3 regions of the Dyadobacter ginsengisoli DSM 21015 genome follow, and region 2 is predicted to be linked to each of the others. Evidence: riboswitches for the same ligand, from Rfam matches in the RefSeq annotation. Region 2 holds a riboswitch; each other region holds the start of a gene.

Region 1 (4,880 bases), on a different contig from region 2:
CCGGTTTGATAATCTGATTTGTGATCTTTGTTAAAAGATTTGGAGACAATCGGCTGCAAACCTACTTTGATGCCGTTATTCTCGTCGCTTAATGTAACCGACCCGACATTCTTACCGACCGTCTTACCTCCCACAATTGTGACGGTCATAAATGGCTTCAGCCCATTGATCAGTAGTTCGCTGGCCGATGCCGTACGCGACGACACCAGTACAACCAATTGTTTGAGACCCGCACCTATATTCTGGCTCTTGGCTACAAATTTGTCGTAAAAATAGGCTTCTCCATATTTCTTCAGGTTTGTTTCCGTCACCTGCTTGTTATACTCCTTGTAGTAGAAAATGTCGTTCGCAGTGGCTTTGGTGATCAGACTGGCCAGGTTGATGGCCGAACTGACATAACCTCCCGGGTTATATCGCAGATCGAGCACCAGTGCATTGACATTACTGTTCTTGAAGTCGGAAAAAAGGGCATCCAGCTTTTTATCGTATGCTTTATTGTTCGCCTGGTAAGGCTCCGGGATGAACTGATGATAAACCACATATCCGATTTTACTGCTACCGATAGTATATAACGAATCGAAAAAGACAGGATCCTCTTGTAGCACGATGGGCGTCACATCCCTCTTCGTGGCAGTTTCTTCAAGTGCACCGTCTTTGATCGTCGCTAACGTATAAGTTGTCTTGTCTTCTGTGTTAAGTAATTTACTGTAATTGGAATCGGTTAGCTTCTGCCCGTTCACACTGCTGAAAATGTCGCCCCGGACAAATCCCGCCTTCGCTGCAGGGGAATCCGGAATTACAAACAACACTACCCCTATCACATTACTTGTATTGGCCGGGAAGTACACCAGCTTATATTCCATTCCACTGGTTTTGGACTCTCCACCCAGCGACGCCTCGAGTTCTTTAGCGCTTTCCTGCATCCAGGAAAAGCGGTCCCCGTCGGGCCGTGCTGTGGCATCATATTTATAAAGTAAAGACTGAAAAAAATCACCGGGCGACTTACTGTAATCCGGAGTAGCGGTAATGTGGTCTGTCCAGTAGTACCAGTACTTCATCTGGTCATAAATCCAGTGATTGGTCTCACTGTCATTGGCCGGATCGACATTCTTATCTTTACAGGAAAGAACAAAGGCAGCCAGCAAAATTACGGGCAGGAAAAGTCTCAGTCTCATAAATTTCCATTCATTTCTAAAAATACCTCTTCGATTATATCACAAGCCTCGTTCATTTGCGCCTCATCGATCACGAGTGGCGGGGCAAAGCGGATCTTATTGCCATGAGTAGGTTTGCACAACAATCCGCGATCCATCATATTATAGCAAAGCTCTGAGGCCACTGCGCTATCTTCGCCACCCTGGATCACGACCGCGTTCAGCAATCCCTTCCCTCTAACGATTTCGATCAGAGAACATTGCTTTTGCAGCGCATTCATCCTGGCCCTGAAGATCCGGCCCATTGCTTCCGCATTTTCGGCGAGTTTTTCATCATTTACAACCTGCAATGCAGCAATTGTCACAGCGCAGGCCAATGGGTTACCGCCATAGGTCGATCCATGCTCCCCGGGAGCGATCGTCAGCATGATTTCATCGTCTGCCAGGGCGGCGGACACCGGCATAGTTCCCCCGGAAAGCGCCTTTCCCAGAACCAGAATATCCGGCTTTACATCTTCCCAATCGCAAGCCAGCCGTTTGCCTGTTCGCCCAATACCTGTTTGAACCTCATCTGCGATCAGCAGAACGTTGTAGCGGGTGCATAACTCACGAACCCCTCTCAGGTATCCTTCCTCCGGTACCACCACGCCTGCTTCGCCCTGAATGGGCTCTATCATAAAACCGGCGATATCTTTGTCTTTCTTGAACAAGTCTTCCAAAGCATTCAGGTCGTCATAGGGAATAATCTCGTAGCCAGGCAAAAACGGGCCGTAATCATTGGTAGACGAAGGATCGGTCGATGCCGATATAGCAGCCAGTGTCCGTCCCCAGAAGTTACCGGATGCATAAACGGTCTTGGCCTTGCTGGCCGCAACGCCCTTGACCTTATAGGCCCATTTGCGGGTCAGTTTTAATGCGGTTTCCCCTCCTTCCACGCCAGAGTTCATCATCAGGACCTTGTTATAACCGAAGTATTCACAAAGAAACTTCTCACATTCACCCAAACGATCGTTGTAAAATGCTCTGGAAGTAAGTGTCAGTTTGTGTGCCTGCTCGATCATCGCATTGACAATCCTTGGGTGGCAATGCCCCTGACTTACCGCACTGTATGCAGAAAGAAAATCAAAATACCGCTTCCCTTCCACGTCCCACACATGCACGCCCAAACCTTTCTCGAGAACGACGGGCATTGGCTTATAGTTATGCGCGCCATACCTGTACTCCAGTTCCATCGCATACCGGGAAGTGTTGAGGTTCATCGTGTCTGTATAGCTGGTCATTTTGATATCCAATCAGTTAAGAAGTTCGTTTTGAGTTATGTAAAATTAACGAAAAGCTTAGTAATTTTGCAGCATAATCTCAAGGGGTGCCCTACCGAACGGGCTGAGATCATACCCATTTAACCTGATCCGGGTAATGCCGGCGTAGGGAGAGAAAGCCGAACGGCTGGTTTCTAATACATTTTATCGAACTTCCTGATAGGTGGCCCCTGCCTGTTGTAATTATTGATCGCAATGCGAAAAATTACTACTTATTTGCTGGCGCTGTTATTCAGTGCTTTTGCACTTTCCTCTTTGGCACAAAAGGCCCAACTGACCATTTCAGGGCGTGTTACCGACGCCGAAGACGGCAAACCGCTGCCTGGCGCGACCATCAGGGCCGGTGAAATCCGCGGCGCGAGCACGGACAAGGATGGGAATTTTGTTTTGAAAAACATCTCCGAAAATATCGAGGCCCTGGACATTTCCTATATCGGCTACCAGACATCCAAAGTGGCATTGGGCAACTCCCACCAGATCGAGATCAAACTTAATAAAAGCACCTATCAGGCCGACGAAGTGATCATTAACGCTACCCGCGTGAACGACAAAACCGGCATGGCGTATACGAACGTGACCGCGGCAGCCATCGACAAACAAAATCTGGGACAGGACCTGCCTGTGCTCCTCAACTTCTCCCCGTCGCTCGTGAGCACGAGCGACGCAGGCGGGGGCGTGGGCTACACGGGCATACGCATACGAGGCTCCGACGCGACGCGGATTAATGTGACCGTGAATGGGATTCCCTATAATGACGCCGAAAGTCAGGGCGTTTTCTGGGTAAATATGCCTGACTTTGCATCGTCGGTGAGCAGCATTCAGATACAGCGCGGAGTTGGTACCTCAACGAATGGTGCTGGTGCATTCGGGGCTTCGGTGAATATCAATACCAATGCGTTTCGCGAAACGGCTTATGCGGAGTTGAATAACTCATACGGCTCTTTCAATACATTTAAAAATACGTTGAAAGTTGGCTCGGGATTAATCAAAGACAAATTCACATTCGATGCGCGACTATCCCGGGTTTCATCGGATGGCTTTGTGGATCGCGCCTCTTCGGAACTGCATTCCTACTACTTATCAGGCGGGTATTTTGGTAAGAAGAGTTTTGTGCGGGTCAATGTATTTTCGGGTAAGGAACGCACTTACCAGTCGTGGAACGGGGTACCCGAAGCTAAATTGCGGGGCGATCGCGAAGGCATCCTTGCCTACATCGACCGGAATGGACTGAGCGGCAAGGATTCCGAGAACCTGCTCAATGCCGACGATCGCACTTACAACTCTTACACCTATAAAAACGAGGTCGACAACTATCGCCAGGACCACTACCAGATCGTTTCCTCGCATAGCCTAAGCAACAAACTAACCTTCAACCTGAACGCGTTTCTCGTCCGAGGCCTTGGCTATTACGAACAATACCGCGCCGGTGACGATTACAGCAAATACAACCTTCCAAATGTGATTGTCGGCAAAGACACCCTTACCAGCACCGATCTCATCCGTCGCCGCTGGCTGGACAATTACTTTTACGGAACCACATTTTCATTCGATTATAACAGCTTCAAAAAGCTGACGGTAAGCTTTGGCGGTGGCTGGAACCAGTATGACGGTGACCACTATGGTCAGATCATTTGGGTGCGCAATGCCGGGAACATCGAGAATGAGCATCAATACTATTTCAGCACGGGCAAGAAAAAGGATTTCAACCTGTATGGAAAACTGTATTATCAATTCACCGATAAACTGAATGCATTCGCCGACCTTCAATACCGTCGCGTAAGCCACGCCATTCACGGAACAGACAACGACCTGGTGCAACTTGCATTTGATCAATCCTATTCGTTCTTTAATCCAAAAGCAGGGCTTACGTACCAGCTCGCCGACCAGAGTTCGGTTTACGCGTCGTACAGTATTGGTAACCGCGAACCCAACCGCGATGATTTTACTTCGTCTACGGCCAATCTGTTCCCCAAAAGTGAGCGTTTGCAAAACGTGGAAGCCGGGTTCAGGACGCAACAGGGTAAGTGGGCATTTTCGGCCAATTACTATCTGATGAGCTACAAAAATCAGTTGGTACTCACCGGGCAGATCAATGACGTCGGTGGCTCGGTGCGTGTGAATGTCCCCAAAAGCTACCGCACCGGGATCGAATTGGAGGGCGCCGTCGCATTCAACCGCTTCCTGAAATGGAATGCCAATGCGACATTCAGTCAGAACAAAATCAAGAATTTCACAGAATACATCATTAACTATGACACCAGCGAGTACAATACAGTTAATCATGGCAAATCTGACATCTCCTTTTCGCCCAATGTGATTATCGGCAGCCAGTTTACGTATACCATTAGAAAGAACCTCGAACTTGCGTTACTTACCAAATATGTCGGCAAACAATATCTGGATAACA
Region 2 (4,880 bases):
TGCCAATTCGAAGGCAACTGGAAGATCGTGCACGACGATGTCGTAATCGCCGGACGTGCAGTAACGGCGCAGTTCATGCCTTCACGCCCCGATATTGAGAAAAACATCAAGGATCGCGGCGCCAAAAACGGCCGGATCGGCAATACCAATTCCTGGCCGATCGATGTGCTGACCAAAGGAGACGTATATGTGGCCGACGGTATGGGCAAGATCGTGGAAGGAACGCTGATCGGCGACAACCTGGCGAACTCTATTTTTGCAAAAACCGGTAACGGTGTCGTGTTCGACGCCTCGGTGCGTGATTTGGATGGCTTATCCAAGATCCCCGGTTTCAATGCATTTGTACGCGATTTCGATCCGTCCTACCTGAAAGACGAAGTTTTGACAGGCCTCAACACACCCATCCGAATCGGCAGGGCCATCGTTCTGCCGGGCGACCTCGTACTGGCGAAAAAAGAAGGCGTGATTTTCATCCCTGCACATATGGTCGAAAAAGTGGTGCAAACTGCTGAATTCATCGCATTGCGTGACAAGTTTGGCATTCAAATGCTGAAAGAAGGCAAATACACGCCAGGCCAGATCGACAGCCAATGGAGCGATACGTTAAAAAACGACTTTCTGAAATGGCTTGATAAAAATCCGAACGAAATCCCGATGAAGCGTTCGGAGCTCGACGAATACATGAAAAAAAGAACCTGGTAAGAGAGTAACCCGGCCTGGTTTTCAGCATTTCCTGTTTGGTAAAGCGAACAGGAAATTTTCTTCCCTTTTTTCAAATAGCATTTTAAATACATTTATATGAATATTTACAAGCTCCTGTCCGGCGTTGCTGCGGTTTGTCTGCTGATAGCACTCTATCTGGCATTCAGCGGAAACCTGCCTTCGGCCGGTCCCTTTTTTATCGCGTTTTTCCTTTCGCTTGCCATCAGTTTCCGCGGCTACGAAAAACTGAAAGGTTTTACCTACACCACCGTCATTTTCGCCGCAGTAACCACTGCCTTGTATTACCCGCAACACTTCCTCTCGGTGGGTGACTTTAAATTGGCCGCGCTCATCACCCCGTTGATCCAGATCATCATGTTCGGAATGGGTACTTCCATGAGCTTCGGTGATTTTGTAGGAGTTGTCAAGATGCCCAAAGGTGTGCTGATCGGCGTTGTAAGCCATTTTATTATTATGCCAACCATCGGTTATACGCTGGCTAACCTCAGCGGTTTCCCGCCGGAGATCGCAGCAGGAATCATCCTCATCGGCTGCTCGCCCAACGGTATGGCTTCCAATGTGATCTCCTATCTCGCAAAAGCAAATCTTGCTTTGTCGATCACCATTACTGCCATTTCAACCATGCTTGCGCCCATTGTAACACCCGTCCTGATGAGCATGCTCGCTGGCGCTTTCGTAAAGATCGATACCCTGCACATGATGTGGGACATTATCAAAATGGTGATCATCCCGATCGGCGCTGGTTTGGTATTCAACAAGCTTTTCAGCGGTAAGGTAAAATGGCTCGATGCCGCCATGCCGCTGGTTTCCATGGGCGGGATCGCATTCATTATCGTGATTATCACTGCCGCTGGCCGGGACAGCCTGTTGTCTATCGGTCCGGCATTGCTGCTGCTCGTACTGATCCACAACCTGTCGGGCTACACGCTGGGTTACTGGTCGGGTCGTCTGTTCAGGATGAGCGAACGCGACTGCCGTACCATTGCTATCGAGGTAGGTATGCAGAACGGCGGTCTGGCTTCGGGGATCGCGAAAGAAATGGGTAAAATGGCAACTGTTGGTCTGGCACCTGCAATTTTTGGTCCATTGATGAACATTACCGGTTCCATTCTCGCCTCCTGGTGGCAGAGCAAGCCTACCGGCGATGAAGATACTTATGTAGAAACAGGCAGGGCCCATTAAACAAGCGAGGCGCAGTTTCAGCTGCGCCTCGTTTTGTTATTATATTGTGATGCTGAAGCGACCGGGCCGCTCAGACTGACATCTCTGCTTTTCCCTCTCCTCCCTTCTCCTTTCCTCCCTCCTTCATCAATCTTCTTCCAGCAAAAGCTGCATATAGATCAGGTCAAGCCACTGGTCAAATTTATAAGCCACTTCTTTGAGATAACCTTTTTCCACAAAACCGTATTTCTTGTGAAATTCGATGCTGGCGCGGTTGGAAGCGTCTATGCAGCCGATCATGGTGTGCAGTCCCGATTCCTTCGCGCGCTGGATGAGACTCCCCAGCAATTTGCCGCCAACGCCCATTCCCCGCGATTTTTCATCGAGGTAAATAGAATGCTCCACACTGAATTTGTACCCGATTTTGGGACGGAAAATATTGTAGGAACCATAACCGATCACTTCGCCTTCCAGCTCTGCAACAATCACCGGCATACCGTCATTGAACATCTGTTCAAACCAGGCCTTTTGCTGTTCAATGGTCCTGGGTTCGTAATCATAAATAGCCGTGGTGTTCAGAATAGCGTGGTTAATAATTTCTAACAGCGAAGGCAGATCCTTAGGAGCGGCACTTCTGATGATCAGATCCATCAAAATAAAAGAGGTCGTTATCTAGGTTTATTATTAAGGTCAAAAATACCTTATAATTTTAGAAAATTTCACGTCCTTCCCTCCATCCGCTGTACGTTTTTTTATAATTCTTTTGAAAATCGGGTTTTTAGAATAGCTTTGCTTCAACTTTAGGGGTGTCCCGACATGCGGACTGAGATCATACCCTTTGAACCTGATGCAGCTAGTACTGCCGAAGGGAAAAGCAGGAGATACTGTTATTAATGTATCTCTGTTATTCTTTCCAATAGGTCCATTCCTAAGGTTTTACGCAAAACTGAATTTGGAATGGAAATCACAATCAACGGTCAGTCCAGAGAAGTCGCCGCGCCATGCTCGGTAGGGGCACTCTTGTCCGAACTGTTTCCGACCTCTGCCAAAGGCATCGCCATCGCCATCAACCAATCGGTCGTTCCCAGATCCGATTGGCCCGCCCGCCTACTCCGGCCTCACGACCAGGTTACACTCATTACCGCCACCCAGGGCGGCTAGCCCCGGCATGCCCACGCATTTCAAACATTAAACAGAACATTTATGAAAACTGAAAAAACACCGGAAACCATTACCCGGGCTCCATTTCCCAATTCCAGAAAAATATACATCAAAGGTCAGCTGCACGACATCGCAGTGGCCATGCGCGAGATCGCGCTGACGGACACCCGCATCCACGGCAAACCGGGCGCATTGGAAAAGAACCCATCCGTCACGGTTTACGATACCAGCGGCCCGTTTACCGACCCTGATATTCAAATCGATGTAAAAAAAGGCCTTCCTGCATTACGCGCAGCCTGGATTCGCAGACGTAACGACGTGGAGGAACTGGATACCATCAGCTCCGAATATGGCCGTCTCCGCCTGGCCGATGCCAAACTCGACCACCTGCGTTTTGCCCATAACAGCAAACCGCTGCGCGCCAAAACCGGCCGGAATGTATCTCAACTGCATTACGCGAAAAAAGGCATCATTACCCCTGAGATGGAATACATCGCCATTCGCGAAAACCAGCGGATTGACCAGCAAATGCAGGAATTGAATGGGAAAGCAGCCGTACTCGGACAACAGCATCCTGGCCACAGCTTCGGTGCCAATACGCCTAAAAGCCACATTACTCCGGAATTTGTACGCGAGGAAGTAGCGGCAGGCCGGGCTGTGATCCCTTCGAACATCAACCACCCTGAAAGTGAACCCATGATCATCGGCCGCAACTTTTTGGTGAAGATCAATGCCAACATCGGTAATTCGGCGGTTTCCTCCACGATCGAAGAGGAAGTGGAAAAGGCAGTCTGGGCATGCCGCTGGGGCGCGGATACCATTATGGACTTGTCCACAGGCAAGAACATCCACGAAACCCGCGAATGGATCATCCGCAACTCCCCGGTTCCCATTGGTACAGTCCCCATTTACCAGGCACTGGAAAAAGTGAATGGCAAGGCAGAAGATCTGACCTGGGAATTATTCCGCGATACGCTGATCGAGCAGGCAGAGCAGGGTGTGGACTATTTTACGATCCATGCCGGTGTGCTGCTGCGCTACATCCCGTTGACCGCCAAACGCATTACCGGCATCGTGTCCCGCGGGGGCTCCATTATGGCAAAATGGTGCCTGGCCCATCACAAGGAAAACTTTCTTTACACCCATTTCGAAGAGATCTGCGAGATCATGAAGGCCTATGACGTAGCCTTCTCGCTGGGCGACGGGCTTCGTCCGGGCAGCATTGCCGATGCCAATGACGCTGCGCAATTTGCAGAGCTGGAAACGCTGGGCGAACTCACCAAAATTGCCTGGAAGCATGATGTACAGACGATCATCGAAGGCCCCGGCCATGTTCCAATGCACCTGATCAAGGAGAATATGGAAAAGCAGTTGCAACATTGCCACGAAGCCCCATTCTATACGCTCGGACCATTGACAACCGACATTGCACCGGGCTATGATCACATCACCTCGGCTATCGGCGCGGCGATGATCGGCTGGTTCGGAACGGCAATGCTTTGTTATGTGACACCCAAAGAGCATTTGGGCTTACCCAACAAAAAGGATGTCAAAGACGGTGTAATCACCTACAAGATCGCCGCCCATGCTGCCGACCTTGCCAAGGGACATCCCGGCGCACAATACCGCGACAATGCATTGAGCAAGGCCCGGTTCGAATTCCGTTGGGAAGATCAGTTTAATCTTTCCCTCGACCCGGATACGGCGCGGGAATTCCACGACGAAACACTGCCTGCCGAAGGAGCAAAAATCGCTCATTTCTGCTCCATGTGCGGCCCTAACTTCTGCTCGATGAAGATCACCCAGGACGTCCGCGAATACGCCGAGGAGAACGG
Region 3 (4,880 bases), on a different contig from region 2:
ATTAATTTTTTACAAATGACTGAGGAGTGGTTAAGATCGTTTTCAAATCGTGTGCGGCAGCACTGGGTGAAGGCGCGCTGCAGATAGCTGACACAATGGCGACTCCTGCCGCTCCGTTTCGTATTGCCTCCCGTGCATTGCCTGCATGCACCCCCCCTATACCTACCAGTGAATGTCTGCTATGCTTCCGTACCCATTGCAGCCCCTCCATACCCCATGGCGTTTCGGTGTCCGCTTTGGTAGGTGTCGCAAACAAAGGGCTCACGGCAAGATAGGAAAGATTCCAATGTTCAGCTTCAAGGACATCCTCTTGCCGTTCTGCCGATAGGCCTATTATTTTTTCAGGGGCAAGCAAATCACGGACCATCCGGAAAGGCATGTCACTCTGCCCTACGTGAACGCCGTCCGCATCGACGGCCAGAGCAACATCCACCCGGTCGTTGATGATCAGGGGTACATGATAAGGTTCGAGTAAAGCTTTAATCCGCTTGGCGCGATCAATAAATGCACGGGTGGAAAGCACTTTTTCACGTAGCTGCACCAAGGTAACACCACCTTTGACAGCCTCCTCCACTACCCAGTAAAAATCCCGGCCCAGGCAGGCCGCTTCGTCGGTAACGAGGTAAAGCAGAAGATTTTCGCGGATTGTTGTCATAGCAGGCACGAGGATTATTGAATTTTCACTTTGGTGAGTTCAGCCAGATGCGCAGGCGATATTTCGGCCAGCGTATCGAGGAATGCAATCTGGAACGACCCGGGGAGTTTCGCGTTCCGATATGCCAGCTCACCGCAAACCCCCATCGCAGCAGCGCCCGATACGGCGGCATCGAACGGATCGTCACAAATCGCGGCAAACGCCCCGGCAATTGCAGAGGCGGTGCACCCCATGCCCGTCACCCTGGTCATCAGCGGGACGCCGTTGGACACCCAGGCCGTGCGCTCCCCGTATACAATGACATCAACCGCGCCGCTGACGCTCACCACCGAACCATACTGGCGGCTCAATGCACGGGCGGCGTCGAGACTATCGGAAGAATCGGCCGTGCTGTCCACACCTCTGGTTTGCACGTTGGCGCCTGCCAGGGCAAGAATCTCCGAAGCATTGCCACGGATGATCGTCGGCGAAGCCGTCGCAAGCAGTTCGGTCAATACGCGGTTGCGGTAGGGTGTAGCGCCGGCCCCTACCGGGTCCAGGATGATGGGTTTGCCTGAGGCGGCAGCCTTTTTCATGGCCAGTTTCATCCCTTCCACCCATTGCGGCGACAACGTCCCGATGTTCACCACCAGTGCCCCTGCAATGCCCACCATATCCTCCACCTCCTCGGCCGCATGCGCCATCACAGGCGAGGCGCCTATCGCCAGCAACGCATTCGCGGTGAAGTTCATGACTACAAAATTGGTAATATTATGAACCAGCGGTGCCGATGCGCGCAGGTTTTGAAGATTGGTTTCGAGTAGGATACCCATTATTCTAATGTTTTATTGGTCAATGATCGGAATGGACGATAGGCGGGGAACTGCACCTGCAGTATGCAGGTTTTAATTAAAAAGGAGCCCGGGGGCCAGCGCTTTTTCCTACGACAGCATCAACTGTTTCAGGTTCAAAGGGTATGCTCTCAGTCCTTTTTGGACACCCCCAAAGCCATTCTTACCTGCGAATGTAGTAGTTTTGGGTGGTTATCAAAAATCGTTTCACCCAAACCGGCGGAGACACAACACTCACCTAATAATGATCAAAGCAGCCATTTTCGACATGGACGGGTTACTGATCGATTCGGAACCTATGTGGACCGAAGCAGCCCGCTCCACCATGCAAAAAGTAAATTTTGAGATTACCGAAGCGCTTCGTATCCAAAGCACTGGCCTATCTATCAAACTATTCCTCGACCTCTGCCATAAGATCCAGCCGTGGAATACCCCTTCATTCGAAGAGCTTGAAAATGAAATACTTGAAAAAGCACACCATGATATCCTTGCCCACGCAATAGCCATGCCCGGCGCCATCGCATTGGTAAAAACATTGAGAAAACAGGGACTCAAACTGGCTGTCGCCTCGGCATCCCACATGGACCTCATCGAAGGCGTGTTAAAAAGACTGGAAATTATTGACTATTTTGACACCTGGCATTCGGGCGAGCTCGAAGAACACACCAAACCCCATCCGGCGGTTTATCTTACTACGGCTAAAAAGCTTGGCCTGTCGCCCAAAGAGTGTATTGCATTTGAAGACTCCCACGCGGGTTTGCGCGCGGCACATGCAGCCGGTATGATCACGATCTCGGTACCTGCGGCGGAAGTTTTTGAAGACAGAAAGTTTGACCTGGCACACTATAAAATACCTTCGCTTGAAAAATTCATCCTGCGTGAAATGTCGGGTGTGCCTCAGAGCGTGATTGAAAACTAACCTACACCCTTTTCGTTGACCCTGCATGATCGGACTCCGGCATTTTAGTATTATGATTATGATCAGGATATTCGTAATTGTCCTGAGCGTCATTGCCCTCGCGTGGCTCGCATCCAAGCATACCAACGAAACACTGGTGTACATTCTCGGCACTATTTTCATTTTCATCCAGGCGTCGCTGCTGTACCAGTACGTCACGAATGTCAACCGTAAACTGACCTATTTCCTCGAATCCGTCCGCTACTCCGATTTCACGATCAACTTCCGGTCAGACAACAAGATGGGCCGGACGTTCAAGGAACTGAATCAGCAGTTTAATGAGGTATTGCTGGCATTCCGGCAGGCACGGGCGGAGAAAGAGGCCAACCTGCAATATCTGAATACCATCGTACAGCACATCGGTACCGGACTGATCACTTTCGACGCCAACGGGCAGGTTAACCTCATCAACAATGCGGCATTACGGATGCTCGGCATTTACCGGTTGCATCAGTTGATCGAGCTCAAAGACAAACATCCGCGCCTGTACGAGCTCATTTCCGACCTCGACACCGGTGTCCGCGACCTATACCGCACTCCCTCCGACCAGCCCCTTGCGTTGCAGGCGGCTGCGATACAGTTGCGCGGAATGTGGGTCAAGATTGTAGTCTTACAAAATATCCAAACAGAATTACAACAGCAGGAAATTGAATCCTGGCAAAACCTCACACGCGTATTGCGGCATGAGATCATGAACTCCATGACGCCTATTGTGTCGCTGGTAGGCACCATGCGCCTGATTGTGAATGAAGATATTGAACGATCCACGACCGACCAGGAGGCCGTCAACGACCTGAAGGAAGCTCTATCCACCCTCGAAAAGCGCAGCAAAGGCATGATGCAGTTCGTGAATGCCTACCGCGACTTCACCACTCTACCCAAGCCGGTTTTCGCAACACTCAGTGTGGCCGAAACGTTGCAGGAGGTGTTGCAGCTTCTGCAAACGGATCTTACCCAATCCGGTGTACTGTGGAAATTGACTGTAAAACCGGAAACGCTGACAATCAAAGCCGATGCCAGCCAGATTCAGCAGGTGCTGATTAACCTCATCAAGAATGCGTCTGAGGCATTCTCCACCCAAACCGACCGACTCATTACGCTCTCCGCGTACCATGTCGACGGTACAACCCTGATCGAAGTCGCGGATAACGGGGATGGGATCGAACCGGAAGCCCTTGAAAATATTTTCATCCCATTCTACACCACGAAAAAGACCGGCTCCGGGATCGGATTGAGCCTTTCCCGGCAGATATTGCAGCAACACAATGGCCAGTTAGACGTGGAATCCCAGGTAGGGAAAGGGACCGTTTTTACACTGATTTTCTAGGCATTCAATCACCCCTCTCTGATGAGACGTATGTATTGAAACACATCGTTTCAAGGTGTTACAACGATTTGCAGGAAACCTTTGTCTTGCCTGAAACCTAAATTGAAACCCTATGAAAAAGTACCTGTTTGTGCTGACGGCCATGATGGCATGGGCCTGCAAAAGTACAGGTGTCGACAAGAAAGAGGAAGGTCTCAGGTATAAAGAATCCGTTACACTGAATGACGTGCCCAAAGCGACGCTGACATTCTTCGAGATCGAGGACAGCCGGTGTCCGGAGGGAGTGGTTTGTGTCTGGGGAGGAAGGGCGATGGTCGATCTGCTATTTTCAGGTGTCTCCACAGAGGGTGGCATCAAGGAACACGCTAAAATGTGTCTCGGTGACTGTGGGAACGGCACAGACGGCTCCGATACCCTGGTGAAGAAATTTGCCGGAGAAAACTACCGGATCATTCTCTCAGCGGTAAATCCCTATCCGCACATCGATTCGGCGAGAACGAAAGAAAACTATTCGATACTTCTGAAAATCGAGAAACAGTAAGCCCCGGGAAGTTGATCAACTTCCCTATTTTTTTGCCAGCTTACTCTGTTTGTAGCCGTAGCTGAAATAGATTACCAACCCGATCGCCAGCCATATCACGAAAATCAACCAGTTGGAAGCCCCCAGCTCGGTCATCAGGTACAGATTGGTGAGGATTCCGGCCACGGGAAGCGCAGAAAAATTATGCTGAAAACTCAATATTGAAAACGTGCACCAGGTGATCCAGAAAATAATGGTCAGAAGCTTATGCTCCATGATTTCGGTAAAGCTCAGGGTCCGCCATTCTCCGATCACCTCCTGCCCGTAAACAAACAACCCTGCCACCGCCACCACGAACAGCGCGCCTACTAGGTACTTTCCATTGATATAAGGGACCTTGAATTTCGAACGTGCGGAAATGCCCTTGTGATCCAGGTAAAGTACCCCTCCGCAAACGAGGATGAATGCAAAGAAGGTCCCGACGCTCGTCAGGTCCACGAAGAAATCCATTTTGAAAAACAAAGCCGGGATTCCGACTACAAAACCGGTCACGATTGTGGCGAAAGAAGGTGTCTGGTATTTGGGGTGGA

The links. A riboswitch is a leader RNA that binds a small molecule or an ion and turns the genes downstream of it on or off. The one in region 2 is predicted to bind thiamine pyrophosphate.
Region 1: linked by a shared signal. The riboswitch ahead of BP71_RS25655 (TonB-dependent receptor) and the one ahead of thiS (sulfur carrier protein ThiS) in region 2 are both predicted to bind thiamine pyrophosphate.
Region 3: linked by a shared signal. The riboswitch ahead of thiM (hydroxyethylthiazole kinase) and the one ahead of thiS (sulfur carrier protein ThiS) in region 2 are both predicted to bind thiamine pyrophosphate.

The regions. Positions count from the first base shown of each region.
Region 1 covers NZ_JCANTY010000007.1:191,486-196,365, forward strand. The annotation lists gene BP71_RS25645 (S41 family peptidase) at 1-1,175, opposite strand, end outside; gene rocD (ornithine--oxo-acid transaminase) at 1,172-2,434, opposite strand; TPP riboswitch at 2,507-2,603, shown strand; gene BP71_RS25655 (TonB-dependent receptor) at 2,669-4,880, shown strand, end outside.
Region 2 covers NZ_JCANTY010000004.1:117,318-122,197, forward strand. The annotation lists gene BP71_RS15695 (RraA family protein) at 1-702, shown strand, start outside; gene BP71_RS15700 (bile acid:sodium symporter family protein) at 799-1,905, shown strand; gene BP71_RS15705 (GNAT family N-acetyltransferase) at 2,032-2,535, opposite strand; TPP riboswitch at 2,677-2,772, shown strand; gene thiS (sulfur carrier protein ThiS) at 2,842-3,045, shown strand; gene thiC (phosphomethylpyrimidine synthase ThiC) at 3,088-4,880, shown strand, end outside.
Region 3 covers NZ_JCANTY010000003.1:196,457-201,336, forward strand. The annotation lists gene thiE (thiamine phosphate synthase) at 2-655, opposite strand; gene thiM (hydroxyethylthiazole kinase) at 670-1,467, opposite strand; TPP riboswitch at 1,556-1,648, opposite strand; gene hxpB (hexitol phosphatase HxpB) at 1,730-2,404, shown strand; gene BP71_RS11615 (sensor histidine kinase) at 2,457-3,770, shown strand; gene BP71_RS11620 (hypothetical protein) at 3,883-4,311, shown strand; gene BP71_RS11625 (amino acid permease) at 4,336-4,880, opposite strand, start outside.